4 regions of the Pseudomonas sp. LB3P14 genome follow, and region 4 is predicted to be linked to each of the others. Evidence: predicted binding sites of a transcription regulator. Region 4 holds the regulator's gene; each other region holds the start of a gene.

Evidence for each region. Region 4 encodes sigma-54, which starts transcription at its own class of promoters, with help from an activator protein. Its sites were predicted from a motif close to ANTGGCATNNANNTTGCTNT; they were not measured.
Region 1: ACYZT5_RS29170 (pilin) is a predicted target of sigma-54. The motif match lies at 1,694-1,713, and genes of this name have one in related genera.
Region 2: ACYZT5_RS32730 (flagellar basal body rod protein FlgF) is a predicted target of sigma-54. The motif match lies at 2,317-2,336, and genes of this name have one in related genera.
Region 3: ACYZT5_RS34350 (CmpA/NrtA family ABC transporter substrate-binding protein) is a predicted target of sigma-54. The motif match lies at 1,196-1,215, and genes of this name have one in related genera.

The regions. Positions count from the first base shown of each region.
Region 1 covers NZ_CM142714.1:6,359,649-6,362,724, reverse strand. Annotated here, with positions in the region: gene ACYZT5_RS29185 (DUF748 domain-containing protein) at 1-104, shown strand, start outside; gene ACYZT5_RS29180 (DUF2845 domain-containing protein) at 104-400, shown strand; gene ACYZT5_RS29175 (BON domain-containing protein) at 562-918, opposite strand; gene ACYZT5_RS29170 (pilin) at 1,237-1,647, opposite strand; gene pilB (type IV-A pilus assembly ATPase PilB) at 1,873-3,076, shown strand, end outside.
Region 2 covers NZ_CM142714.1:7,130,198-7,133,273, reverse strand. Annotated here, with positions in the region: gene flgH (flagellar basal body L-ring protein FlgH) at 1-638, opposite strand, end outside; gene flgG (flagellar basal-body rod protein FlgG) at 691-1,476, opposite strand; gene ACYZT5_RS32730 (flagellar basal body rod protein FlgF) at 1,522-2,262, opposite strand; gene ACYZT5_RS32725 (sigma-54-dependent transcriptional regulator) at 2,576-3,076, opposite strand, start outside.
Region 3 covers NZ_CM142714.1:7,472,041-7,475,116, forward strand. Annotated here, with positions in the region: gene ACYZT5_RS34350 (CmpA/NrtA family ABC transporter substrate-binding protein) at 1-1,076, opposite strand, end outside; gene ACYZT5_RS34355 (quinone-dependent dihydroorotate dehydrogenase) at 1,306-2,325, shown strand; gene rmf (ribosome modulation factor) at 2,541-2,756, opposite strand.
Region 4 covers NZ_CM142714.1:4,268,799-4,271,874, reverse strand. Annotated here, with positions in the region: gene ptsN (PTS IIA-like nitrogen regulatory protein PtsN) at 1-213, opposite strand, end outside; gene hpf (ribosome hibernation-promoting factor, HPF/YfiA family) at 226-534, opposite strand; gene ACYZT5_RS19750 (RNA polymerase factor sigma-54) at 609-2,102, opposite strand; gene lptB (LPS export ABC transporter ATP-binding protein) at 2,375-3,076, opposite strand, start outside.

The DNA.
Region 1 (3,076 bases), 2.1 Mb from region 4:
AGGGTCAGTTGGCCGATGACCGCGTGTACTTCATCGACGCTAACCTCGGCGAAGCGCAAAGTGACGGCCGGGTGGTTACGCCGATGCATCTGGATGCCGAATGATGGGCGCGAAATGGTTGATGAGCCTGGCACTGGCGATGGCCGCCAGTCAGGTCTCGGCAGCCGATACCCTGCGCTGCGGCAGTCAATTGGTCAGTGTCGGGGACAGGTCCAGTGAAGTGCTGCAGAAATGCGGTGAACCAGTCAGCCGCGATCTGTTGGGCTACAAGCGCAGCGCTAACCGGCGGGAAGAATTTCAGGTCGAGGAATGGACCTACGGGCCCAACGGCGGAATGTATCAGTACCTGCGTTTTGAAGGTAATCGTTTGAGGCAGATCACCAGCAAGCGCGGCAACTGAAGATCTTTTGCGTTTGCCAAATAGAACAGGCCCCGACACGAATGCCGGGGCCTGTAATGGCCACATCCTTATGGCCTTTCGCATGAACTCTCCAGAGGCGGCAGACGTATTACTCGGCCCGCCTACCACGCCTTCTCCCAGTCCAGGCGAGAAGCCTTGCCTTACTCGGCTTTCAGGCCGTCAGCGGAGACCGCCTTGACGCCTTTGATTTTCTTGGTGATGGCCACAGCGGTGGCTTTCTGAGCGTCTGTCACCGCAACGGTGGACGACAGGGACACGACGCCTTTGTTGGTTTCGACTTTAATGTCGGTACCAGGAATGCCTTTTTCGGTCACCAAGTCACTTTTGACTTTGGTAGTGATCCAAGTATCGGAAGTAGCTTCCGTGGCCTTGGTCATTTCACCAGCCGCCAGAGTCATCGGGGCCTGGGTGGTTTGGGTGGTCTGTGCAAAAGCTGCGTTGGCCATGGTCAGGGTCAGCGCGGTAGCAGTAGCGGCGGCGATAGCGAACTTCTTCATACGAGTAACTCCTGTTTTTCTATAAAGTCTGCTGCGTGTCTTGTCAGCAGGGTTACCAGAGATATTGCGAACGCTGTGCCAACTTTGAGACGAGAAATAAATGCTTATAAAACAATAACTTACCAAATCAACTGATTTTCGGAATCATGCAAAATGCATGACTTCGAAATTATGTACATGCAAGTTGCGGGTTTTAGCACAGGCCTAAGGCCATGAATTGTTGGGGTTTTCTTGATTATTTGAATCGCTCCCCAAATGACGGACAAAAAAATGCTCCGCGTCGTGAAAGGCGGGGCATGGGACAGACTTGGCGATGGATTAGACGCCAGGGCAACCCGTAGGCGCGTACTCTTTGAGTACCGTTGAGGCGCAAGTCCAGCCACCGGCCAGCGCGCGCGAAAGCGTGATGGTCTTGCCGGCCACCTGACCGTTTGCATTGAGGATCGTGCAGCCAATACTGCCAACACCAGAAGTGATGTTGCCCGCCACCGCAATCGTGCAATTGCCTGTGGTCGCGCTAACGCCGAGCAGAGCGAGGGTGGGGACGGTGCCTTGATTCATAATGTCTTCGTAGGGGACCTTCAATGCCGATATTTCAGCAAGACCGGCGGTGACCTTCGCCCGCGATTGATACTTCGAATACTGCGGCAGCGCAACCGTCGCCAGAATCCCGATGATCGCCACCACGATCAACAGTTCGATCAGGGTAAAACCTTTTTGAGTATTCATAGACAAGCTCCATGCATGAGTCGAAATCTCATGATCTGAATTAGCCGCAGCACAGCCCATGCCAAGCCCTTCGCCCCCTGTTATAGGGGCACGAGGCCAACACAAAGCCCTTTCCTACCCCCAGGATCCGCACTATCTGACACTTTTTGTCACCTGAGCAGTGCTGGTTTGGTTCCGCTGCTTGACTAGGCTATAAGTCATGAACTGTCTGCGTCCGGTATCCCCATGAATGACATCGCCCTTAGCGGTCTGGCCAAGCAATTAGTCCTGGCCGAGCTGCTCACTGATAAAAGCGCGCAACAGGCGTATCAGCAAGCCCTACGCAATCGCATCTCCCTGGTGACTTACCTGGTGCAGAGCAAACTGGTGCAAAGCCGCCAGGTGGCCGAGATTGCCTCGGAACACTTTGGCATGGCCTTGCTGGACCTCAACTGCCTGAACAAGGAGACCCAGCCCAAGGGACTGGTCAGCGAGAAACTGCTCCGTCAGCACCATGCCCTGCCCCTCTGGCGGCGCGGCAACAAGTTGTTCGTGGGGGTTTCCGACCCGACCAATCAGCAAGCCATCAATGACATCCAGTTCAGCACCGGGCTGAACACTGAAGCCATCCTGGTGGAGGAGGACAAACTCAGCGACGCCATCGAAAAATTCTTCGATACCCAAGGCGCCGGCATGGAAGACATGGCCGATGTCGACCTTGATGGTGTGGACATCGAGTCGATCGATGACGACAAACTGGAAGCCATCGCCGGCCAGGATGCCGATGACGCGCCGGTGGTGCGCTTTGTCCACAAGATGTTGCTCGATGCTATCAAGAGCGGCTCTTCCGACCTGCATTTCGAACCCTATGAAAAAACCTACCGCGTGCGGGTGCGTACCGACGGACTTTTGCGTGAAGTAGCCAAACCACCGATTCAACTGGCCAATCGCATCGCCGCGCGGCTGAAAGTCATGGCCAGCCTCGACATCTCCGAACGGCGCCGGCCCCAGGACGGGCGGATCAAAATGCGCCTGTCCAAGAGCAAATCCATAGACTTCCGGGTCAACACCCTACCGACCCTGTGGGGCGAGAAAGTGGTAATCCGGATCCTCGACCCGTCCAGCGCTCAAATGGGCATCGACGCCCTCGGCTATGAGCCCGACCAGAAAGACCTGTACATGGCCGCCCTCAAGCAGCCACAGGGGATGATTCTGGTGACCGGGCCCACCGGTTCGGGCAAAACCGTGTCGCTCTACACCGGGCTGAACATTCTCAATACCGTGGACATCAACATCTCCACCGCCGAAGACCCGGTGGAGATCAACATGGAAGGCATCAACCAGGTCAACGTCAATCCCAAACAGGGAATGGACTTCGCCCAGGCACTGCGCTCATTTCTGCGACAGGACCCGGACGTGATCATGGTCGGTGAGATCCGCGACCTCGAAA
Region 2 (3,076 bases), 2.9 Mb from region 4:
TCGGCAAACGCACCGGTGCCCGAATAGGTGATACGTGCATCGGCGACGCGGGTCGACGAAACGGTGTTATCGGTAGCGATGTCATCGGCGCGAACCAGACCGGCAATCCGTACGAGTTCATCACCGGAGTTAAGGGTCAGCCACTTCTCGCCGCGCACGGCGATGATGCCGTTGGGCAAGACGTCGGCGACCGTCACGGTAATCGAACCGGTCAGGCTGTTGCTCTGGCCGGATTTGCTCGCGCCGTTGGTGGCGCGGTCGCCGCTGTAAGCAGCGTCGAGGCTCAGACTGCCACTGCCTACCGGGTCACTGGTACTAAGGCCGCCACCGAATAGCGAAGACAGGCCGATACTGGTCTTGCTGGTTTTGTCGATCTGCGAGTTGGCACCCTTGCTGGCCTGGGTCTTCTCGTTCAGGGTGATGGTGATGATGTCACCGACCCGGAACGCCTTGCGGTCGCTGTACAGGTTCTGTTCGAAGCCAGCCTGATAAATCGAGCCGTTATTGGCGGCAGCCGGCAGCGGCGTGCGCGGCAACACCGGCGCGTAGTAAGGGTCATTGGGCTTGGGCGTCGGACCGACGCAGCCCGCGAGCGCGGCGATCCCACTCAGTGCCAGAACAGATACAAAGCGATTCATGACCCTACCTCACGGTGTTGCCGGCGACCTGATGGCCGCCTCATAGACTTGATTACAGATTCTGCGTTACGAACGAGAGCATCTGGTCGGCGGTGGAGATCACCTTGGAGTTCATCTCGTAAGCGCGCTGAGTGGTGATCATGTTGACCATCTCTTCAACGGTGCTGACGTTGGACGTTTCCAGGGTGTTCTGCAGCGTGGTGCCGAAACCGGCCAGGCCTGGGGTGCCGACTTGCGGCGCGCCGCTGGCAGCGGTTTCCAGGAACAGGTTGTTGCCCACGGCCTGCAAGCCGGCCGGGTTGATGAAGTCGGCGGTTTGCAGGTTGCCGATCACCTGGGACGCCGCGTTGCCGGCAACGGTGATGGACACGGTGCCGTCGCGACCGACCGTGAAGGTCTGGGCATCGTTGGGGATGACAATGGCCGGTTCCAGGGCGAAGCCGCTGGCGTTCACGATCTGACCGTTGGAGTCCAGGTGGAACGTACCGTCACGGGTATAGGACGTGGTGCCGTCCGGCTGCAGAATCTGGAAGAAACCGCGACCGTCGATGGCCATGTCCAACGGCTGCTCGGTGGTTTGCAGGCTGCCGGCGGTGAAGTTTTTCTGGGTGCCGACGATGCGCACACCGGTACCCAATTGCAGACCCGACGGCAGTTCACTGTCCTGGGTCGACTGGGCGCCTGGCTGGCGTTTGATCTGGTAGAGCAAGTCCTGGAACTCAGCGCGGTCACGTTTGAAACCCGTGGTCGACACGTTGGCCAGGTTGTTGGAAATGGTCGTCAGGTTGGTGTCCTGGGCGGACAGACCTGTTTTGGCAACCCATAGAGCCGGAAGCATTCGATTCTCCTCGTGCGCCTGTTTTACGGCGCGACGTTCTGATAATTAGCTGATCTGCAAGACCCGAGCCATGGCCTGGTCATCGTCTTTGGCGGTGTTCATCATCTTTATGTGCAGCTCGAACTGCTTGGCCAGGGCCAGCACCGAGGTCATTTCTTCCACGGCATTGACATTGCTCGACTCGAGAAAACCGGACACCAGCTTGACGTTGGCATCGGCTTGCGCCGGCTTGCCGTCCTTGGTGTGGATCGAACCGTCCAGGCCTTTGGTCATGTTCTTGAAATCAGGGTTGACCAGTTTGATGCGGTCGACTTCCGCCATCACGCGAGGACCTTCGCCCATCGCACGAATGCTGATGGTGCCGTCCTCGCCCACTTCGATTTGCTGCTCGGGCGGCACGGCAATCGGCCCGCCATTGCCCATCACCGGCATACCGTTGCCGGCCCGCAGCACGCCCAGGGCGTCAACGTTCAGGCTGCCGGTGCGTACGTAGCTTTCGCCGCCGTCAGGGTTCTGCACGGCGATCCATCCGCTGCCTTGCACCGCGACATCGAGATCGCGACCGGTTTGCACCAGCGCACCAGGGGAGAAGTCGGTGGCCGGACGCTCGGACAAGGCAAACGCACGCGCCGGAAAGCTGTCACCGAACACCGGCATCGAACGAGCCTGCTCCAGGTCTTTCTGGAAACCGTTGGTGGAGATGTTCGCCAGGTTGTTGGCATGAGCCTTCTGCGCCAGTGCATTCTGGCTGGCGCCGGTCATTGCCACATAAAGGTACTTGTCCACACTCTTTCCTCTGCATGCCGGACGTTTGCCGCCCACTGCTGTACTGCTGAGCCATAAGCAATTTGCAGACCAACTTTTTTCTGGCGGCACAGGGCCCGGCAAACAAAGGACTTGAGGGGTTTTGCGGGGAATGGGGAAATGTATCGAAGTCGAAAAACCGGCGGTGTTATGCCGCTTCGCGGCAACGCTCAGCTTCCGTCGCCTGATCGTTCCCACGCTCCGCGTGGGAATGCAGCCCGGGACGCTCCGCGTCCCAAGAGCGGACCCAGAGCGTCCATTGAGGCATTCCTTTGCTGCGCGTGGGAACGATCAGTCAGGTGTTGTCCTTGCCGACTTCATACTCACGCAACTTATTGGCAATGGTCGTATGCGAAACCCCCAACCGCTTCCCCAGTTGGCGACTACTTGGATGCTCCGAATACAAGCGCTCAAGCACCGCTTTCTCGAAGCGCCCGACAATTTCGTCCAGCCCGCCCTCGAGCGAGAAATCGCCAAGTGGCTGACGCACGCCGTAATCCGGCAGGCGAATATGTTCGGCCTTGACGGTCCCGCCCTCGCACAAGGAAACCGCTTGGAACAACACATTTTCCAATTGCCGGACATTACCCGGCCAGTGGTAATGACTGAGCCGCTCCATCGCCGCCGGCGCCAGTTTTGGCAGTGGGCAACCGATCTGCCGACTGGCCTGATCGAGGAAGTGCTCCACCAGCGGCGTCAAACCATCGAGGCATTCGCGCAGTGGCGGGATGTGCAGCGAAAGCACATTCAAACGGTGATACAAATCCTGGCGAAACTCACCGCGCGCGCACAACTC
Region 3 (3,076 bases), 3.2 Mb from region 4:
GCTACACCCACCGCCGTGGCGGCCTCTCGATACAAGTCTAGTTGCTGGACCTGACGGGCCACGCCGAGGTAGTCCGGGTCGTCGCGCAACAAGCCCCAGCGGCGGAACTGGGTCATGAACCACATGCCGTCGGACAAATAAGGCAGGTTGACCTCGCCGTCCGCATGGAAACGCAGGGTATGCGGATCCTGCCAACGATTACCGAGGCCATCGGCGTAGTCACCGAGCAACCTCGGCGCAATGCAGTCGAGTGGCGCGTCGAGGTATTCGGGCGCACTCAACAGCTTCGCGGTGCTGCAGCGATTTTCCGTGCTTTGTTCGATGAAGCGGCTGGCTTCGAGGATCGCCATCACCAGCGCCCGGGCGGTGTTGGGGTATTGCTCGACAAAAGCGCGGGTGCACCCGAGGACTTTTTCCGGATGATCGGGCCAGATGGTCTGGGTGGTGGCCAGGGTGAACCCCAGGTTTTGCTGCACTGCGCTGGCGGACCATGGCTCGCCGACGCAGAAACCATCGATGCGTCCGGCTTGCAGGTGCGCGACCATTTGCGGCGGCGGCACCACCACGCTGTTGACGTCCTGCAGCGGATGGATGCCCTGACTCGCGAGCCAGTAATACAGCCACATTGCGTGAGTGCCTGTAGGAAATGTCTGGGCGAAAGTGAGTTTTGGGCGACTTTGGTGCACGTGCCGGTCGAGTGCTTCAGGACTGGTCACGCCCAGGGCCTGTAAGCCATGGGAGAGATTGATGCTCTGGCCATTCTGATTCAGGCCCATGAGCACTGCCATGTCGGTCGACGCGACACCGCCGATACCCAAATGCACGGCGTAGATCAAACCGTACAGGCTGTGGGCGGCGTCGAGTTCGCCACTGACCAGTTTGTCCCGCAGGTTAGCCCAGGACGGCTGGCGCTTGAGGTTCAGGGTCAGGCCATAAGGTTGGGCAAAGCCCTGCGTGGCGGCGACCACCACGGAGGCGCAGTCACTCAGGGCCATGAAGCCGAGGTTGATTTCGGTCTTTTCCGGAGCATCGCTGCCGTTGACCCAGGCCAGAGGGTTGGCTGGAACTTCAATCATCAGTAAACACCTTCCATAAAAAAGCGCCGTACCGGGCTGCTTGCCAGAGCAAGGCCAAGTGACGACGCCTTTGTCTTTCGACTCATCCCGCCGTTGGCATGAGTGCTGATGTCAGTGACGGTGCAAGGCATATGCCATCGCTCACTGATTTTGTCGCGCGCCTCGCCTGCAACCTCGATGCCCGGCTATAATCGCCGCCACTTTTCGTAGCCCAGAGTCAAACCCGCCCATGTACACCCTGGCCCGTCAGCTGTTGTTCAAACTTTCCCCGGAAACCTCCCACGATCTGTCCCTGGACCTGATCGGCGCGGGCGGGCGTTTGGGCCTCAACGGCTTGCTGTGCAAGGCACCGGTGAAAATGCCGGTGACCGTCATGGGCCTGGACTTCCCGAACCCGGTAGGTCTGGCGGCCGGTCTGGACAAGAACGGCGCGGCCATCGACGGTTTTGCCCAACTGGGTTTTGGTTTTGTCGAAATCGGCACCATCACCCCGCGTCCGCAGCCGGGCAACCCGAAGCCACGAATTTTCCGTCTGCCGGATGCCGAGGCGATCATCAACCGCATGGGGTTCAACAACCTCGGCGTCGATCACCTGCTGGCCCGAGTGGCGGCGGCCAAATACAAGGGCGTGCTGGGTATCAATATCGGAAAAAACTTCGATACCCCGGTTGAGCGGGCGGTCGACGACTACCTGATCTGTCTGGACAAGGTCTACGCCCACGCCAGCTACGTGACGGTCAACGTCAGCTCGCCGAATACCCCTGGCCTGCGCAGCCTGCAGTTCGGCGATTCGCTGAAGCAATTGTTGGCTGACCTGGCTACGCGCCGGGCAGAACTGGCGCTGCGCCACGGTAAACATGTCCCACTGGCGATCAAGATTGCGCCGGACATGACCGACGAAGAAACCGCTCAGGTCGCGCAAGCGCTGATCGAAACCGGGATGGATGCGGTGATCGCTACCAACACCACCCTGAGCCGCGTCGGCGTTGAAGGCATGGAGCACGGCGACGAGGCGGGCGGTCTGTCCGGCGCACCGGTTCGCGACAAGAGCACCCACACCGTGAAGGTGCTGGCGGCAGAGTTGGCCGGTCGCTTGCCGATCATCGCCGTGGGCGGCATCACCGAAGGCAAGCACGCGGCTGAGAAAATCGCTGCGGGGGCGAGCCTGGTGCAGCTCTATTCCGGCTTCATCTATAAAGGCCCGGCGCTGATTCGTGAATCTGTAGACGCCATCGCAGCCCTGCGCTAAATCCTGTAGGAGCATGGCTTGCCAGCGAAGGCGTCCTCAAAATCGCCTTCGCCGGCAAGCCGTGCTCCTACAGCGGCGTGTTTGACCAAAGAACAGGCATAAAAAAGGGCTCCTCGAAGGAGCCCCTGGGCCGGAGCCCGCCGCCCGGATGGGACGTGCGTGGTTAAGTCATTCAGTCATCAGATTGTCGTGTCGGAGTGTGTTAAGCCCTGTAATTAGCCGACGGCGTGAAGTTCGTTGAGTCTATGGATTCCCGCAGTGCCGGTCATACCGTCCCAGTTGTCGCCGCGTCCTTCTCGCCAGCCGTTAATCCAGGCTTGGCGTACCGACGGTAGAGTAAATGGGCAAAGCTCACGGGATTTGCCACCAACGCCATATTGATATCCGCGCAAAAATGCTCTTTCCAACGGATCACGCTTAAGTCTTCTCATAGGGTGTTGCCCTCACTTGTTGACTGTATTTATCGCGTCGACCTCAATTGAGGTCTGGCAGAAAAACTCTGCCGTTGGGGCTCGCTGCCGGCGTCGCGAGCCAAGGTGTTGACGTCATTGCGGCGTCAACCTGTATTGAGTTCTAACCAATGCGTCACATCGAGGGAATGATCGTTTTGTCATAAGGACGTAACCATTAAGGTGGTATGGCAATAAGTAACACGATGTTGTCCCGTGTTTATTGGCAAAACCCCGGTATGATCGGCCCCTCGCTACAGGATGGGGTTAATCCCTTAGTGAGAATGTCTCCTGTTAAGCAG
Region 4 (3,076 bases):
GAGGCGGCAGTGGGGGATAGCGATGCCGTTACCAAAACCGGTGGAACCGAGTTTTTCACGGGCGACCAGACTCTCGAAGACATCCTGCATCGCCAGATCCGGCACTTCGCGGTGGATAAGGTTGGCAATTTGCTCGAGGGCTTTCTTTTTACTGCCGCCCGGCACGTTCACGAGGGAACGGCCGGGGGTCAGGATGCTTTCAAGTCGGATCATGGGTTGGGAGTGTTAACGACCGGTCGCGCCCTGGAGGAGGCTTTGGGTCTTTTCCTTATGCTTTTTGAGTTGTTTATCCAGCTTGTCGGTCAGTGCGTCGATCGCCGCGTACATATCAGTATGCTCCGCGTTTGCGACCACTTCATTGCCGGGAATATGCAGCGTGGCTTCGATTTTCTGCTTGAGCTTTTCGACCGTCATCGTGACTTGCACGTTGGTGATCTTGTCGAAATGCCTCTCTAATCGTTCGAGTTTTTCGCCGATGTAGGTGCGAAGAGGTTCGGTCACTTCCAGTTGGTGTCCACTGATGTTGACTTGCATACAGCTTCTCCTTCGTTGCCAGTGCATAAAGCGGCAGGCAGAAATGCCTGCCACTGGAACGCTGTGGCGTGGCTCTACATCAACCGCTTGCGTTCGCTCGAAGGCGCGATCCCGAGGGATTCGCGGTACTTGGCGACGGTGCGGCGAGCCACCTGAATGCCTTGTGCCTCCAGTAAACCAGCGATCTTGCTGTCACTCAACGGCTTTTTCTGATTTTCCGCGGCAACCAGTTTTTTGATGATCGCGCGGATCGCCGTAGACGAGCATTCACCGCCCTCAGAGGTGCTGACGTGACTGGAGAAAAAGTATTTCAGTTCATATATGCCCCGTGGGGTATGCATGAATTTCTGCGTGGTCACCCGTGAAATCGTCGACTCGTGCATGCCCACCGCTTCGGCGATGTCATGCAGGACCAGCGGTTTCATGGCTTCGTCGCCGTATTCAAGAAAGCCGCGCTGATGCTCGACGATCTGAGTGGCTACTTTCATCAGGGTTTCGTTGCGGCTTTGCAGGCTCTTGATAAACCAGCGGGCCTCTTGCAACTGATTGCGCATGAAGGTGTTGTCGGCGCTGGTGTCGGCGCGGCGCACGAAACCGGCGTATTGAGCATTGACCCGCAGTCGCGGCACGGATTCCTGGTTCAGTTCCACCAACCAGCGCTCGTTGTCCTTGCGTACGATCACGTCGGGAACGACGTATTCGGCTTCGCTGGACTCGATCTGCGAGCCTGGGCGCGGGTTGAGGCTCTGGACCAGTTCAATCACTTGGCGCAGCTCATCTTCCTTGAGCTTCATGCGACGCATCAGCTGGCTGTAATCACGGCTGCCGAGCAGGTCGATATAATCGGTGACCAGGCGTTTGGCCTCGACCAGCCAAGGGGTCTTGGCGGACAACTGACGCAATTGCAGCAGCAGGCATTCGCCCAGGTTACGGGCGCCGATGCCAGCGGGTTCGAATTGCTGGATGCGGTGCAGGACGGCTTCGATTTCGTCCAGTTCGATGTCCAGCTCCGGATCGAAGGCTTCGAGAATCTCCTCGAGGGTTTCGTCCAGGTAGCCCTGATTGTTGATGCAGTCGATCAGGGTCACGGCAATCAGGCGATCAGTGTCGGACATCGGTGCCAGGTTCAGTTGCCACAACAGATGGCTTTGCAGGCTTTCGCCGGCCGATGTACGGGTGGTGAAATCCCACTCGTCGTCATCGTTGCTCGGCAGGCTGCTGGCGCTGGTCTGGTAGACGTCTTCCCACGCGGTATCGACGGGCAGTTCGTTGGGAATGCGCTCGTTCCAGTCACCTTCCTCGAGGTTGTCCACCGTCGGGGCGGTTTCCTGGTAAGAGGGTTCCGAAACATCGGCGTTGGGTTGCTGTTCCGCTTTGTCGGCCAAGGGGTCGGCATTATCGAAGTCGTCGCCTTCTTCCTGGCGTTCGAGCATCGGATTGGACTCCAGGGCCTCCTGGATTTCCTGTTGCAGGTCCAGGGTCGACAATTGGAGCAGGCGGATGGCCTGTTGCAGCTGCGGTGTCATCGTCAGCTGCTGGCCCATTCTCAAGACTAGCGATGGTTTCATGGCAGGGGCTTAACACCTTATTCGCCGGCGCACATGCGCCATCCACTACAGGGCGCCGGGGCGCCAAACATAAGCAAATTATATGCCTGAAACTGAAGTGTTTGCCTAGAGCGCTGTAACAATAAAAAACTATAAAGCGTTATTGGTACGTTGCTCTTGCTAATGGCTGACACCTTTGAAGCGGCGTGTACGCCTGGAGCGCCGTAACAATAAAAGCACACAGGCGTTTTTATCGAAGCGGCTCTCTGTCGACTAGCCAGGCACCTCAGTGCTTACAGGCGGAACTCATGGCCCAGATACACTTCCTTGACCAGGTCGTTGGCCAGGATGGTGGCAGAGTCACCTTCGGCAATCAGCTGGCCATCGTTGACGATGTAGGCGGTTTCGCAGATATCCAGGGTTTCACGGACGTTGTGGTCAGTGATCAACACGCCAATGCCCTTGGCCTTGAGGTGATAGATGATCTGCTTGATGTCGCCCACCGAAATCGGGTCCACGCCGGCGAACGGTTCGTCGAGGAGGATGAATTTCGGGTTGGTGGCCAGTGCCCTGGCGATTTCCACGCGGCGGCGTTCACCGCCGGACAGACTCATGCCGAGGTTGTCGCGGATGTGGCTGATGTGGAATTCCTGCAGCAGGCTTTCCAGCTCCTTGCGACGACCGGTCTTGTCGAGCTCCTTGCGGGTCTCGAGGATTGCCATGATGTTGTCGGCTACCGAGAGTTTGCGGAAGATCGATGCTTCTTGCGGAAGATAGCCGATACCAGCGTTCGCACGACCGTGCATAGGCTGGTGGCTGACATCCAGGTCATCAATCAGTACGCGGCCCTGGTCGGCTTGTACCAGACCGACAATCATGTAGAAACAGGTGGTCTTGCCAGCGCCGTTGGGACCCAGTAGACCGACGATCTGACCGCTGTCGATCGACAGGCTGACGTCACGCACAACCTGGCGGCTCTTGTAGCTCTTCGCCAA